One region of the Bacillus sp. ABR genome, then DNA from elsewhere that is predicted to be linked to it. Evidence: riboswitches for the same ligand, from Rfam matches in the RefSeq annotation. Region 1 holds a riboswitch; each other region holds the start of a gene.
The links. Region 1 has a riboswitch for S-adenosylmethionine ahead of OIT90_RS03950 (methionine ABC transporter ATP-binding protein). Riboswitches for the same ligand answer to the same signal wherever they lie in the genome.

Region 1 (5,231 bases):
TTAGTGCTGCCCCGCCGCCAAAAGCTGCCGCCACGCTCACAACCTCTAGCAGATTCTCTTCTGTCGCCCCTTGATCGAGCGCTCCCTTTGTATGATAAATCATGCAGTATTCATCCTGTGCATGAATACTGATGCCGAGGGCAATCATTTGTTTTTCCTTTTGCGTTAATGAATCGCTTTGAAAGCACTGCTCCGTAAATTCATTAAATTTCTTTCCAAACACCGGCATTTTCTTCTGGAATTCACCCATTGCGGTTTTATAATCAGTCAGTGATTGCTGCATGGATCCGCTCATATGCTGTTCATTCATTTTGATTCCATCCCTTCAGGTCATTTGTACGTTTTTATTATGAGCGAGATTTGAAAAAATACACAAAAAACCTCGCTTTGAAAGAAGCGAGGTCGAAATGTTGTTATTCAGATACAGGCAATACTGCACCGTCATATTTTTTGTCGATGAATTCTTTGATTTTATCAGAGTGAAGAACTTCCATTAATGCCTTGATCTTATCTGATTTTTCGTCACCTTTGCGAACCGCAACGATGTTTGCATATGGATTGTTCTTTGTTTGCTCAAGTTCGATTGAATCTTTTTTCGGATTCAATTTATTTTGGATCGCATAGTTGACGTTGATAAATACAGCATCGCCTTCACTGTTTTCATAAGCTTTCGCAGTTAATTCAGGCGCGATTTTTTTGAATTTTAGGTTCTTTGGGTTTTCTTTAATGTTCTTTACTGTTGCGTTGATTGTATCAACCTTTGGATCAAGCTTGATGACACCAGCATTTTGCAGAAGGGCAAGCATACGGCCTTGTTCAGCTACGTTGTTTGTCATGATGATTGTGCCGCCGTTTGGAATATCTTTTACTGATTTGTATTTCTTAGAGTAGATACCGAAAGGCTCAAGGTGAACCGCACCAGCACTCACTAGGTTATAATCTTTGTTTGATTTATTTTCTTCGTTTAAGTAAGGGATATGTTGGAAAAAGTTCGCATCCACTTCTTTTTCAGCTAACGCTTTGTTGTACATTTTATAATCGCTAAGCACTTTCACTTTTAAATCGTAGCCTTTTTCTTTTAGAAGTGGTTTTGCTTCTTCAAGAATTTCGGCATGCGGCGTTTTTGAAGCGGCAACCGTAATGGTTTTGCTTTCACTTGCGTTATTAGATGAACCGCACGCAGCTAAAATACCTGCAAATGCTAGAAATAGTGCACTTAAAATCAATTTCTTCATGAATAAATCCTCCCTTAACGTTTATCAATTTTATTTGTAATCAAATCACCGATTATTTGAATAATAAAGACGATGATGAGAATAAACACAGTGGCTACAAGTGTGACATCTGTATTACCAGATTGGTACCCTTCCACATAGGCGAGGTCACCAAGTCCGCCTGCTCCAATTGCACCTGCAATCGCAGTAGAGCCAATTAGAGCAATCGCTGTTACGGTAATACCTGAAATAAGGGCTGGCAATGATTCTGGCAGCAATACTTTGAAAATGATTGTTGACGTTTTCGCTCCCATTGATCGTGCTGCTTCAATGACTCCTTTGTCTACCTCACGCAGTGCAATTTCGACAAGACGTGCATAGAATGGAGCTGACCCTATGACAAGGGCAGGGAGTGCTGCATTAGGACCAAGAATCGTATGCATTAAGAATTTCGTGAACCCTAGTAAAAGAATAATTAAAATGATAAAAGGAATCGATCTGAAAATGTTGACGACAGCGCCGATGACAGCATTAATCGGTTTATTTTCCCAAAGACCGCCTTTACTCGTTAGAAAGAGTAATAGTCCAAGGATAATACCAATGGCAAAGGCAAATGCCAATGAAATCAGTGTCATATACACCGTTTCACCTGTTGCACTCCAGATGACGTCTAAATCAACGTTCGGAAACCATTTCTCAAACATGTGTCATCACCTCGATTTCAACCTGTTTGCTTTGGATATAGGCGATGGCTTTTTCTACCTCAGTCTCTTCTCCATTAATGTGGATAAAGAGTGTTCCAAACGCGCCTTCCTGCGTTTGAGAAATCTTCCCTTGAAGGATATTCACATCGACATTGAAGGATCGAATGATTTCAGTGATCAGCGGCTGCTCGGCAGAGTCTCCAATAAAGGACAACCGTACGACCTGACCTTCTTTTACTCGTTCTAAGACGTGCTCGATTGTTTCTTTCGCTTCCTCTGGTTCCGCAAGCTGTTTCACAAATCGCTTCGTCATTTCTTCCTTTGGCTGTCTGAAGACGCGTAATACTTCGCCTTCTTCAACAATACGTCCATTTTCCATGACTGCGACGCGATGACAAATTTTGCGAATGACGTGCATTTCGTGTGTAATGAGCACAATCGTGAGCCCTAGTCGTTTATTAATATCGGCCAAAAGCTCAAGGATTGAATCGGTCGTTTGCGGATCTAGCGCAGATGTCGCTTCGTCACATAGAAGAACCTTTGGATCATTCGCTAATGCTCTCGCAATGCCGACACGCTGTTTTTGCCCGCCGCTAAGCTGAGAAGGATACGCATTTTCTTTTCCTTCTAAACCGACCAATTTAATCAGTTCATTCGCACGCTCTCTCCGTTTCGATGTCGGTACACCTGCGATCTCAAGCGGGAACATAATGTTTTGTCTCACCGTTCTTGACCAAAGTAAATTAAAGTGCTGGAAGATCATGCTGATTTCTTGTCTTGCTTTCCGAAGTTTCGCATTCGATACTTCATTGATCCGGTTGCCTGCCACTTCAACAATTCCTTCTGTTGGCAGCTCCAGACCGTTTAATAGGCGAATAAGCGAGCTTTTTCCTGCACCGCTATACCCGATAATTCCGAATATTTCACCTTTATCAATATCCAAGTTGACGTCTTTCACGGCATCAACATTTCCGCTTTTTGAATGATACGTTTTTGATACATTCTGTAAATGAATCACAGTCTGATCACCTGCTTTCTTGCTGAATCTATAGGTTTCCATCACATACGTTATTTATTCTTCTTTCTGTCATGACTCTAGCCTGACGTCAGGTCAGTAAAAAAGACCTAACTGCAACGCAAGCAGAAAGGCCTTTTATGTCAATTACGCCTTTCTCTCATCTTTCAAAGCGCTGCGGCTTTGAGTGAATTGGCACCAATTTCAGCTATGCTGACGGTTGCCGGGTTTCATAGGGCACGTCCCTCCACCTCTCTTAATAAGAGAAAATATGTTGTTTTATGTGATGTTCATGTTTTTACTAACGTAGAATATCATGCTATCTGAGATATGTCAACGCTGTAAATCGCTAATTTCCAAGTAAACAACTACGTTATCATTTTTCGAAAAAAACCGTTCGTCAGCCAAAGCACTGCCTCTAGTCTAAGGAGCGCACGGAATGACCCTTTGACTTTGACTTGTCCTCTGCTGATTAACTGCTGTAAGGACATATCTCCATCTAATAATTGTAGAATCTCTTTCCTCTCACCATAAAAGATGAGATCCGATAACTCAATTGCAGGTAGTTTCTTCACTTCACCACGTTCATCCACAATCAATGTACAAGAGTCAGTTTCCGCCTCAAATGTAATCTTCAAGGATGATGATGAGAGCAGCGGTTTTAATAATAAACGCTGCCCTGTGTTACCATGGGCTTTCACATTTTCCACATGTATAACCTCCCTGTCATTTGGTTATACATAACATTTCTCTACAAACATCTTCTTGTCCTTTATAAATAACTCGACAAATTTTCAAATGAATTTCTTGAAATATGACAAAAAACCGCTTTATTTAGCGGTTTCAATCATTTCATGAAGATATGGAACTGAGTGAAAGGCATAGCCTTTTTGCACCAATTCTCCTTTTTTAAACAGTAGAAAGCAAGGAACACTCTCGATCTCAAATGCTTTTGCAAAGCCTGGTGAATAGTTTAAATTGTTTTCGTAAAATGGTACATCCGGCTGCATGGCGTCTACGACTGCCAGCATTTTCTTTGCCAGCTGGCATGTTCCGCAAAACGGTGTATATAAGTATAAAAGAAATAAATCGTCCTCTATCTCTTTGAATTCGTGTTCTTCAATCTCTTTCATAATACGTCCACCCTCATAAATATTTCGAATGAACATCAATGTTTGCAGCTAATAGGATAGATGCAATGTGGGCTGACGGTGAAGCGGCCACTTCGCGGTACGTTCTGTCGACAAAAAGATGAAGTGCTTCAGGGAATTCTTTTCGAAATTGCTTCCGCAGTTTGTCGCCTGCATCGTCACTGTCTGCTAATATGTAAACGTCTTTCCCCACTAAATCGTCCACAAGCTGGTCCAGCTTCGATGTACTGATCGTGCCATTGGTGCAAATGATGGTAACAGGTTCACTTATGACTTCTTTCAGCTTTTGTTTGTCTGTTTTACCTTCTACAATGATGACCTTTTCTATCTCGACATTCATCACGATCACCCGGCCCTTTTGACGTTGATTCACTTCTTCCTTAGATTACAATCTTTCATTCAGGTTGTAAAGATTGGGCGCCTCGTCATCAAAAAGACTGCAGTTTTTGTTCACTGCAGTCTCCTCTGTGATTAGCACCACCCATTTTCATCGTCACAGTCTACATATTTTTCTGTCCCATCGGTCAATGTATCCGTTAGACGATAAAAACGATTTTGATCATAGGAATATCCCGATTTCAGCTCATATTGGTTTTCACTAATCATTGTGCCAATCTCTTCATTTTGATGATAAAGCACCATGCCGCTTTCTTTGAATCGTCCAGTGACATGCTCTGTTATATCCACCTGTTCTTTTTGAAAAGACAAATTGGACACCCCCCATAAAGGTAGAGTGTCCAATTTCACATGAATTAGTCTTCTTTTGTCATTTCTTCATATTGCTCAGCAGTCATTAAGTTCTCGATTTCAGATGCATCAGCTGGTTCTACAACGATCATCCATGCTTTTTCATATGGAGAGTCGTTGACGAATTCTGGGCTGTCATCCAGCTCATCGTTCACTTCGACGATTGTGCCATTGATCGGTGCATAAAGTTCAGAAACTGTTTTCACTGATTCTACACTTCCGAAAGGCTCGTCCGCTGTGATTTTGTCTCCTACTTCAGGAAGCTCAACGAACACTATATCGCCAAGCTCAGATTGAGCAAAATGCGTAATACCGATACGCACCTTATCTCCTTCTACTTTGACCCATTCATGTTCTTCTGAATAACGTAAATCTTTTGGTGTGCTCATTCAATACCCCT
Region 2 (5,231 bases), 530 kb from region 1:
CTTTTTTTCTGAGGCACCGAAAAGGGCTTTGCACAATTCTGTTTTTCCAGCACCGACAAGTCCTGCGATCCCGAGAATTTCTCCTTTTTTGACATAAAAGTGAATGTTGTTTAATTTGTTTTGATCGTTTAGCTCTTTCACTTCAAGCACAATAGGTGCATCTTTCAAAGGTTTGCGAGACGGGAATTGTTCCTCTAATGGCGCACCTAGCATTTCTTCAATGACTTGCTGCGGATTTGTGTCTTTGACAAGGTGGGCTGCCACATCCGTTCCATTTCGCATCACTGTCAGTTCATCACAGATGGTGAAAATTTCAGGCATGCGATGGGAGATAAACACGATCCCTGTCCCATACTGTTTCAGCCGATCAATCATGGAGAATAATTTGCTTGTTTCTGCATGACTAAGCGGAGCTGTTGGTTCATCTAAGATTAAAATGCTGCATTGAATGGAAACGGCCTTAGCAATGAGCACCATCTGTTTTTCAGCAAGGGTCAGATCGCTGACAAGTCGTTTTGTGGAGATGTCGATGTCCATTTCTTTTAATAACTGAGCCGCCTTGCGATGCAGCTCTTTCCAGCTGACAAATGTTTTTTTCTCAATCTCATGCATCATCATATTCTCGCCAACACTTAAGTAGGGAACAAGAGCCATATCCACTTCTTGATGGACCGTCTGCACACCATATGAGGATGCATCCTTTGGGGTTTGAATGGTTGCCGCCTGGCCATTGATGTGGATGGTTCCGTCGAAGTGGGAATGAGCGCCAGAAAGAACTTTCATTAACGTGGACTTCCCAGCACCATTTGCTCCAATTAGTGCATGGACCGTCCCTTTTTTTAATGTGAAATTCACTTGATCTAAAGCTTTGACCCCTGGGAATTCAATTGAAATATTTTTCATACGAACAAGCGGCGCTGTCATGGGTGTCCTCCTTCTCTTGATATCATCTGAAAAACGAAACACCCTCTATGGAAAGAGAGTGCACGTCGCTTATTTTGTATAATGCTTCTTCAAGGTCTTCATCCAATCTTCCTCAAAAGCAGTCGATGAACCGAATCCCTTCACTTCGTCTGCAAGATTGACCATGTTAATGGCTTTTCCTGCTTGTTGAAGCTGCTTTTGCGAGATGAGAGAGGCCTCAAGGTCATAGGAAGATGGTGTTTTCTCACCAGCTATTTTCTTCGCAAGAATCCTCACGTCGACTGCGCCGATGAGCTTCGGATCAACCGCTGCTGTGTACTTCCATGGACTGTCCTTCGCTGTCATTTCTTGAAGATCAGCATTTGACACATCAATCCCATAAATCTTCACTTCTGTTCTTCCTGCTTCCTTTAACGCTCTTGCTGCCCCAATGGCAAAGGCATCCCATGTGGCAAAAATAGCGTCCAGTTTGCCCTTTGGATACTTATTCAGCATGGCTGCTACTGCATTTTGCGTTTGAACAGACGTATCAGAAGAGGCTACACCAAAGCGGTCAAGCTCCTTGATCCCTGAATGTTGTTTAAGCGTTTCTTGATAGACCTTGTTTCGTCTCACCATTGGCGGGAATCCATCTACCCACAGGTACGCAATATTTGCTTTTCCTTTAAAATCAGACACGAGCGCGTCTAATGATTTTTTCGCTAATTGTTCGTCATCTTGAGACGTCACTGTGACTCCTTTGATGTCCTTTAGCTTAGGATTTGAATCAAATGCTACAACTGGAATGCCTTTCGCTGTGATCTTTTTCACATCAGCGACTGTCGCCTCGTCGTCCCCGTGAGAGATGATAAAGCCATCATAATTTTCCTCCAGCGCCTGAGAGATGGCATCATGGAATTTTGCTGTATCACCATTTGCGGTGTAGACATCTACCGTAAAGCCGAGTGCTTCACCTTCTGCCTTCGTTCCAGCTAAAAATTGAGCTGTATGATCGTCTCCTCCAATTTTGCGGATCACTTTAATTTTAGCCCCCTGTCCCTTTGCAAATCGCTTCGGTACTTTGTCAAAAGAGACTTTTTCGTTTGCATTTGCCTTTGAGCCTGCACTTGATCCAGTGCCGCAGCCAGATAATAGGACGGTTAATGCCGTTAATAAGACAAGAAATGATGTAAAATGCTTACGCTTCATTGCTGTTCCTCCTCAAGTTGTTTTAAATTTTTCACATCGGAAAACTAGGTAAAAAAGTGGAAATACGCCTGTCAAACAGGCATTTGATTCGAAAAAGAGACGAAAAAAAGCCTCTCTTGGAAAGAGAGGCTTGATCACCGTTGCATGAAACATGTATCGGGAAGTCTTCCTCTCTTATCTGTCAAAGCTGTAACAGCTTTGCAGGAATTAGCACCAATTTCTACAATAGAAACGGTTGCTGGGCGTCATAGGGCCAGTCCCTCTGCCTCTCTTGATAAGAGATCCGTTATGAAATTTGTTTTCGTTGAAATGTCTTCTTTACTTTAATGTGATGTCACATCAATGTCAATGACTTTTTTGAAAATTTCTAAAATATCATTAACTTCCGATGATTTTCTTAGCAGGTGATGATTTCTTCAGACGGAAATCATATTTTTTCTCATTCACAAATTGTGGGTTGAGATGTGCTGATCCTTTATCTTGACCGCTATTAGAGAGATAGGTTTTGTAGCCTTCCATCCATTTCCCGCGCCAAATCCACTGTGATGCTTTCGCACCTTTGCGATCATCATAAACGTTCTTCTGGAAGGTATTCTTTTGGTTCACTTGATAAAGATTCACGACTAAGTAATGCGAGGCGCTAGCCGTCATGATATTATTCGTGATTCGATTGTTCACTGCTTGATACTGCATTAGCAATTGGCCGCCTTCTAAGCCGGCTGTGTCATTTTTGTACAAAATATTATGTGAAATCGTCGTATTGGTTGTACCGCCACGCTTCTTATCATAGCCGCCAATAGAAATGCCTGTATAACGGTTTAAATATACTTGATTGTGTTCGATGCGGATGCGATCTGCCATTTTTCCTTTATGTTCGCTTGTAACTTCAATCCCCAGGTCATTGTGATGTGAGATGTTATGATCGATCACAATGTCTTTTCCGCCATCAACATAAATTCCGCCAGCGGAGATGTCGCTTCCATAGGCTGGGTTCCCTGCACTCGTAATCTCATATACTTTGTTTCTAGAGACGACTCCATTTCTAACTTGATCATACTTTTTAGAGGGTGCTACGTTCTCGAAACCAATTAAATCAATGCCAATATTATCAGTGTTACGGACCGTGTTATGTGTCACACGGAAATTTTTGACGTTTCCATTTAGCACGAGCGCTTCACTAAAGCCCAGTTTTAATTTTTCAACGGTATTTCCTTTGATTTCAATGTCTTCTATTGCTGCAGGAGCTTTTGTCCCATAGACAGCAATTCCATGTGCATTTCCATTTTCATGTTTCGTCTGAATGTCATACACTCGGTTATTGAGCAGTTTTACGCCTTTACCGCTTCCTTTGATGAAAATACCAACTGGTGTTAAATCTTCTTTATTCGTCTTAAGATGTCCTACAGTGAGGCCTTTGAGGGTGATGTAGCTCTTTTGATCGACCGTGACAAGGCCGCCATCGGCTTGATTTCCTTTAAGGGATGCCCCACTAATCACAGGTTTTTCTTTTCCGTAAGCTTGAAAGACAACGGGTGCTTTCTTTGTTCCGGAATAACGGACAATCAATTTCTCTTTGTATGTACCGCCTCTCATGTAAATGGTTGTCCCAGCCTTCGCCATACTTGCTGCTTTTTTCAGCGTGCGGAAAGGTTTTTGCTTTGTTCCCGGGTTTTTGTCGTTTCCGTTTACCGCTACGTAATAAGCTGTGCTTTGCTTAGCACCAGCTTCCTCTGTCATCGCTTGACAGCCAAAGCTGATCATGGACATGAATACAATGAGTAAAATGCTTGGTATCACTCGTTTCATCTTGTTGTTTGCTCCTTTCCCTTCTCTTCTTCCTTTATCGGTTAAAAAAAAGAGGATTAAAATATGACAATGTCCCTTGCAATGTACTAGTCAAAAGGTGTATGGTTGAAAGAATATCTTACAGGAAAACCATTCGTTTTTAAATTGTCAGATTAATCAGTTAATAACGTATTTGGATTTTATTTCTTTTTTAAAAAGGGGGGACATGAGCCAAACTGACAGCAGAGAGAAGGAAAGCGCTTTAACAGATTTTTCTTGTCTGAATTCCAGAAAACCTATTGCTAATATTTTGTGAAGGTATAGAATAGAATCATAATTATTTCATATTATTAGAATTTTCAAATAATCAAACAGCAAGGAGATTTACAATGCCAAAACAACCCATCCGCGTTGAACTTAGTTCAACAAAAAAACCAAAACCTCAATCTGATCAACTTGAATTCGGAAAAATCTTCACAGATCACATGTTTGTGATGGATTATTCAATTGATAAAGGCTGGTATGATCCAAGAATTATTCCTTATCAGGCTATTCCAATGGACCCAGCTTCGATGGTCTACCATTATGGTCAATCTGTTTTTGAAGGATTAAAGGCTTATGTTTCTGAGGATCAAAAAATTCTCTTATTCCGTCCGGAAAAAAACATGGAGCGCTTAAACAGATCCAATGACCGCCTGTGTATTCCGCAAATTGATTCAGAAACAGTATTAGAGGGCTTAAATGAACTCATTCGCATTGATAAGGATTGGGTACCTGATGCAGAGGGCACTTCCTTGTATATTCGTCCATTCATTATTTCCACTGAGCCGTATTTAGGCGTTGCACCGTCTAGCACGTATAAGCTGATCATTATCTTATCTCCAGTGGGATCATACTATAAAGAAGGCATTCATCCGGTCAAAATTGCCGTTGAAAATGAGTTTGTCCGTGCCGTTAAGGGTGGAACAGGAAATGCCAAAACAGCTGGAAACTATGCCTCAAGCCTTAAAGCACAGCAAGTGGCTGAAACGAAAGGGTTTTCACAAGTTCTTTGGCTTGATGGGGTCGAGAAAAAATACATTGAAGAAGTCGGCAGCATGAATATCTTCTTTAAAATCAACGGAGAAATCGTGACGCCTGAATTGAACGGCAGCATTTTAGAAGGCATCACACGTAACTCTGTACTTGAGCTGTTAAAGCATTGGGGAATTCCAGTCACAGAGCGCAAAATTTCAATTGATGAGTTAATTGAAGCACATCAATCTGGCGAGCTTGAAGAAATTTTTGGGACTGGAACGGCGGCCGTGATCTCTCCTGTCGGGGAATTAATTTAT
Region 3 (5,231 bases), on a different contig from region 1:
AAATGAGAGAACAGCCCCTGCTCCGCTTGCCTGCTTTCGCTGAATATCTGCACCCGGGTGATCATCTAAGCCTGGGTAGTATACTTTTTTGACCGCAGGATGTTCTTTAAGAAATGAAGCTAGCTCGAAGGCCGTTTGACTAGCTTTTTCTAATCTGACCTGAAGGGTTTTTAACCCTCTTAAAACGAGCCAGCAATCCTGCACGCCAAGGACCGCACCGAAGGAGTTTTGCAGTGAATAGAGTTCCTCTCCCAGCTTCTCATCTTTTACCACGGCTAAGCCTGACAGCACATCACTGTGGCCGCTTAAAAATTTCGTTGCGCTGTGCAGAACAACATCCACACCAAGGTCCAGCGGACGCTGAAGCGCAGGCGTTAAAAACGTATTATCTAAGAATGTCAAACAGTCATGCTCTTTCGCAATCTGTACGACACCTTCAATATCTGTAATGCCTAGTGTTGGATTTGACGGTGTTTCCATGTAAATGACCTTTGTATTCGATTGAATGCCTCTTTTGACTTCATTCAAATCCGTCATATCCACGAAGGTATGCTCAATTCCAAATCTCGACAGAACTTGGGTGATCATTCGGAAAGTCCCGCCGTACACATCTCTTGTGACAAGGACGTGATCTCCCTTTGATAATAGAAGAAAAGCGGTTGAAATAGCAGCCATGCCTGATGCAAAGGCAAGCCCTCTCGTTCCTCCTTCCAGCGCCGCAATCGTATCCTCTAATGCTTGACGTGTAGGAGTTCCCGATCTCGAGTAGTCATATTGGCCAAATTCATCGAAGCTGCTTTGATGAAAGGTGGATGCATGCTGAATCGGTACACTGACTGCACCTGTTGAACGGTCTGTTTTAAACGCATTATGAACGAGTTGTGTTTCGAGTGTCCAATCATGTGTGGTCATTTGGCGTGTACCTCCTCTTTTACTTGTGATAGTGCCTGTTTCAGGTCTGCTTTCAGGTCATCTACATGCTCGATGCCAACAGAGAAACGGAGCAGCTTGTTACATACACCGTTTGCAATGCGAATTTCTTCTGGGATATCCATGTGCGTTTGCGTTGCAGGATACGTAATGAAGCTTTCGACTCCGCCAAGGCTTTCAGCAAAACAAATCGTTTTTAGCTGCTTTAAAAATGGATTGACCCAGTCCTCTTTAGCTACTCGAAATGACAGCATGCCTCCCTTTCCTGGATAAAGCACATCTTGAATTTCTGGCTGTTTCTTTAAAAACTCAGCCAGCTCCTTCGCATTTGCCTCGTGCTGGCGCATTCTAAGAGCCAGTGTTTTCATTCCTCTCATTAAAAGCCATGAGTCAAATGGTGATAGAACCGCTCCAATCGCGTTTTGATGCTGGAACATGTCTTCAGACAGCTGCTCTCCTTTTGTCACGACAAGCCCTGCAAGAACATCATTATGTCCGCCTAAATATTTGGTTGCGCTATGAATGACAATGTCCGCTCCAAGCGTAATCGGCTTTTGCAAGACTGGTGTGTAAAAAGTATTATCGACAATCACCAAAGCGCCATGTTCTTTTGCAATCTTCGCTATTTTTTGAATATCTGCTTCCTGCATCAGTGGATTTGTCGGTGTTTCAATAAAGACCGCTTTTGTGTTTGGCGTGATTTTAGAGCGTAAACAGTCTTCATCTGCAAAATCATCATAAAGAAAACGTAAGCCGTACTTTTTCCATTCGTTTTCAAACAAACGGTATGTACCGCCATATAGGTCTGATGAGACGATGAGTTCATCTCCGCTTTCAAATAGAGCCATGATCGTTTGAATCGCAGCCATTCCCGAACTGAAGGCAAAACCGGCCGTCCCTTCTTCGAGTGAAGCAATTGCATCCTCTACGAGCTGTCTTGTTGGGTTTTTCGTTCGAATATAATCAAATCCTGTAGATTCCCCTATACCTCTATGTCTGTATGCTGTCGAAAGGTAAACGGGAGGACTGACAGTGCCAGTCACCTCTTCGCTACGGTTTCCAATCTGCGCTAATTTCGTTTCCACATGTTCTGTCATTTGACACCATCCTAAGTAAAAATCTGATTTCAAAACAGAAAACCCCTTCTTCATAAGAAGAAGGGGTTTAATCGCTTCCTCTTATCTTCCAAGCAAAAAAGCTGCTTGCTGGATTTAGCACCTTGGTACATCACATGTAGTGATGCATACCGGTTGCTGAGGTTTCAAAGGGCCAGTCCCTCCACCTCTCACGATAAGAATGTGTTGTCTGTCTGTTCTAATTCTTAATACTGTAACCCATTAAATCTCATTTTTCAAGGGGAAATGTCATGATTAATTAAAATTTTCTGTATTTTATAACAGAATCGATGTTATACGGTTTGATTGCATGTTAGCATATAGGAACAACGCTGTTTTTCGTGTTACAATGAATGGAAACGTTTCACTTTATGATGAATTTGGTTAGCTGGAGGAATGGATTATGGTGAAGAAAACAGGAATCATTCAAGAAGAAACCTTACAGTCAAAAGAACTTGGGGCGGACATGACCATTTTGATCTATTTGCCAGTCAATTACTCCCCCCTTTATACATATCATGTCATCATTGCCCAGGATGGTCATGATTATTTCCGCCTAGGCAAAATAGGCAGACAGGCAGAAGAATTGATGCAGAACAAAGAAATGGAACGCTCGATTATCATTGGTGTCCCTTATGAAAATGTTACGGAAAGACGGAACACGTATCATCCAGACGGCACAAAGTTTGAAGCGTATAAACGCTTTTTAGCCAATGAACTGGTTCCTTATATTGATGAACACTATCCAACCTATCAAATTGGATCAGGACGTACGTTTATTGGTGATTCACTTGGTGCGACGATTTCCCTCATGACAGCCATTGATTATCCTTCTTTATTTGGCGGGCTGATTTTGCAGTCCCCTTACGTTGACGAGTCGGTTCTAGAAGCCGTCAAACAGTCGACAGCCCTTTCTCATTATGCGATTATCCATCAAATTGGGCTGGAGGAAACCGCTGTGAAAACAACAGATGGCCAGGTGCTTGATTTTGTTCAGCCGAATGATGATTTAAAGGCCCTTCTTGAACAATCTGGAGCGGATTATTTATTTGAGACATTCGAAGGGGATCATAAATGGACGTTTTGGCAGCCGCTCATTGCGCCTTCGTTAAAAAGAATGCTCCCATATTCGTTAATCAACTGAATTTTGTTATAATAAACAATAATAAATACTTTCTTATTCAGGAGGGAACATGATGAAATACGGAGTTGTTATATTTCCATCAAAAAAATTGCAAGATATTGCGAACTCTTACCGGAAGCGTTATGATCCGAACTATGCACTCATACCGCCTCATTTAACATTAAGAACACCTTTTGAATTAACCGATCTAGAAGCGGCTGAGGTCGTCTCAACGTTAAGAGATTATGCAAAAAATGCTTCTCCTATTACGTTACGTATTAAAAAATTCAGTTCATTCGCTCCTGTAAACAACGTCATTTATATGAAAGTAGAACCGAACGAGGACATCATGGCGCTCAATGAAAGATTGTACGCAGAGCCACTGGCTGGTACACCTGAATATGCCTTTGTTCCGCATGTCACAGTGGCTCAAAAACTATCAGATGATGAGCATTCAGACGTACTTGGCACATTAAAGCTGAGAAAGATTGACCATGAAGAAACAGTGGATCGCTTCCACCTTTTATATCAATTAGAAAACGGATCTTGGACCGTCTATGAAACATTTATTTTAGGAGAAGAGGGTTAAAGACATTTGAAAACAGTCATCGCAACAGAACAAACACAACGAGAAGATGCATATTACGTTCGAAAAGAAGTATTCGTCAAAGAACAAGAAGTTCCAGTAGAGATCGAAATAGATGAACTAGAGGACAAAGCCACCCATTTTGTCATTTACAATGATGACAAAAAGCCTCAGGCGGCCGCTAGACTGCGGATCATTGAGGGATCAAAGGCAAAGCTAGAAAGAATTTGTGTGTTAAAAGAGGCGCGCTCCTTCGGCCTTGGCCTCAAGCTATTAGAGGCGCTAGAAACAGAAGCAATTGCTAATGGAGCAAAAGAAGCGGTGATGCATGCCCAAGTCCATGCGCTTCCTTTCTACGAAAAGAAAGGCTACAAAGCGGTTTCTGAACCGTTTGAAGAAGCTGGAATCACCCATGTCAAAATGACAAAAACACTGTCTGTTTGACCAAAAGAAAAGCCAGAGCATTCAAAATGCCCTGGCTTTTTCTTTTTCATTATCGTTCGCCAATGGAAGAAAGCGCAATCATTTATATATACGTATTGATATGAACGCCTTTTCCTTCCTCCATAAACATATCTCGTACAAAGCGTTCCCGCTTTTTTTGCTGTACTTTCGTTTCCGCTTCTGTCACTAAGTCCTCTTTTTTCTCCAGCTCTCTGTAAATCTTGTCATGAAAGGTGCGAGTAACCTTTGTTACTTTCGCGTAGTCTTCTTTATCCTGAGGAGCTGGACGATTGATATATTGAAAATACAGATCCGGCTGAATCGGGGCTATATATCCCATCAAGAACGCCTCCTTTGCTTCTCTCTTACTCTACTATTCCCTAATTATGACTGTTTGAAACACGCCTCATTTGATATGATTAGATGTGTTTCATTTTAAGATTGATTGACTATTGGAGGACTAGCTTTGAAATGCGCACGACGACATGATCGAACGATCTCATTACATACGTATTCGAGAGAACATTATCAATTCCTCCATGACGAGGGAAAAAAAGGACAATTATTCTGCCCATATTGCGGACAACCGGTCTTTTTTAGATTAAATATACATGATGAACCTGCCTTTATTCATAAGCACATGTCTCAGCAAGAGATTTGTGAACAAGCTGAAGAACAAGCAGATCATAATCAAACGGCTGAACAGGAGGAAAAGGCTTCCTATAAAGAACTTGGCGGCTTCCGTTTTCCAACCGGCAAACAGATCATCTCGCAAACTAGCGAATCATATGACTGGCAGGAACCAAAGTCGATTCAATTTAGCGACGCCTTACATTTAGAAGAAAATGAACAAGTTCATACGATCGACCTCTTCCCGCATATCACCTTTAGCACACCGCAGCTTCAAGCTGTCACACATTTAGATGGTCCGATGCTTGTGCTGGCTGGTGCCGGCAGCGGGAAAACAAGAGTCCTGACGGCTAGAGCGGCTTATCTCATGTCCCATCATCATATTCCTGCTCACCATATTTTA

Region 2: it holds a riboswitch for S-adenosylmethionine, as region 1 does, so the genes downstream of both, OIT90_RS01240 (sugar ABC transporter substrate-binding protein) here and OIT90_RS03950 (methionine ABC transporter ATP-binding protein) in region 1, are expected to answer to the same signal.
Region 3: it holds a riboswitch for S-adenosylmethionine, as region 1 does, so the genes downstream of both, OIT90_RS15545 (methionine biosynthesis PLP-dependent protein) here and OIT90_RS03950 (methionine ABC transporter ATP-binding protein) in region 1, are expected to answer to the same signal.

What each region holds. Positions count from the first base shown of each region.
Region 1 is NZ_JAOYSL010000001.1:794,414-799,644, reverse strand. It holds gene OIT90_RS03965 (carboxymuconolactone decarboxylase family protein) at 1-310, opposite strand, end outside; gene metQ (methionine ABC transporter substrate-binding lipoprotein MetQ) at 414-1,235, opposite strand; gene OIT90_RS03955 (methionine ABC transporter permease) at 1,250-1,918, opposite strand; gene OIT90_RS03950 (methionine ABC transporter ATP-binding protein) at 1,911-2,936, opposite strand; SAM riboswitch class I at 3,091-3,199, opposite strand; gene OIT90_RS03945 (SCP2 sterol-binding domain-containing protein) at 3,302-3,643, opposite strand; gene OIT90_RS03940 (thioredoxin family protein) at 3,764-4,066, opposite strand; gene OIT90_RS03935 (toprim domain-containing protein) at 4,080-4,424, opposite strand; gene OIT90_RS03930 (YusG family protein) at 4,556-4,792, opposite strand; gene gcvH (glycine cleavage system protein GcvH) at 4,837-5,220, opposite strand.
Region 2 is NZ_JAOYSL010000001.1:260,596-265,826, reverse strand. It holds gene OIT90_RS01245 (sugar ABC transporter ATP-binding protein) at 1-924, opposite strand, end outside; gene OIT90_RS01240 (sugar ABC transporter substrate-binding protein) at 994-2,112, opposite strand; SAM riboswitch class I at 2,284-2,393, opposite strand; gene OIT90_RS01235 (right-handed parallel beta-helix repeat-containing protein) at 2,491-3,918, opposite strand; gene OIT90_RS01230 (branched-chain amino acid aminotransferase) at 4,287-5,231, shown strand, end outside.
Region 3 is NZ_JAOYSL010000005.1:24,867-30,097, forward strand. It holds gene metC (cystathionine beta-lyase) at 1-912, opposite strand, end outside; gene OIT90_RS15545 (methionine biosynthesis PLP-dependent protein) at 909-2,027, opposite strand; SAM riboswitch class I at 2,106-2,227, opposite strand; gene OIT90_RS15550 (alpha/beta hydrolase) at 2,449-3,189, shown strand; gene OIT90_RS15555 (YjcG family protein) at 3,242-3,757, shown strand; gene OIT90_RS15560 (GNAT family N-acetyltransferase) at 3,764-4,198, shown strand; gene OIT90_RS15565 (hypothetical protein) at 4,281-4,538, opposite strand; gene OIT90_RS15570 (UvrD-helicase domain-containing protein) at 4,665-5,231, shown strand, end outside.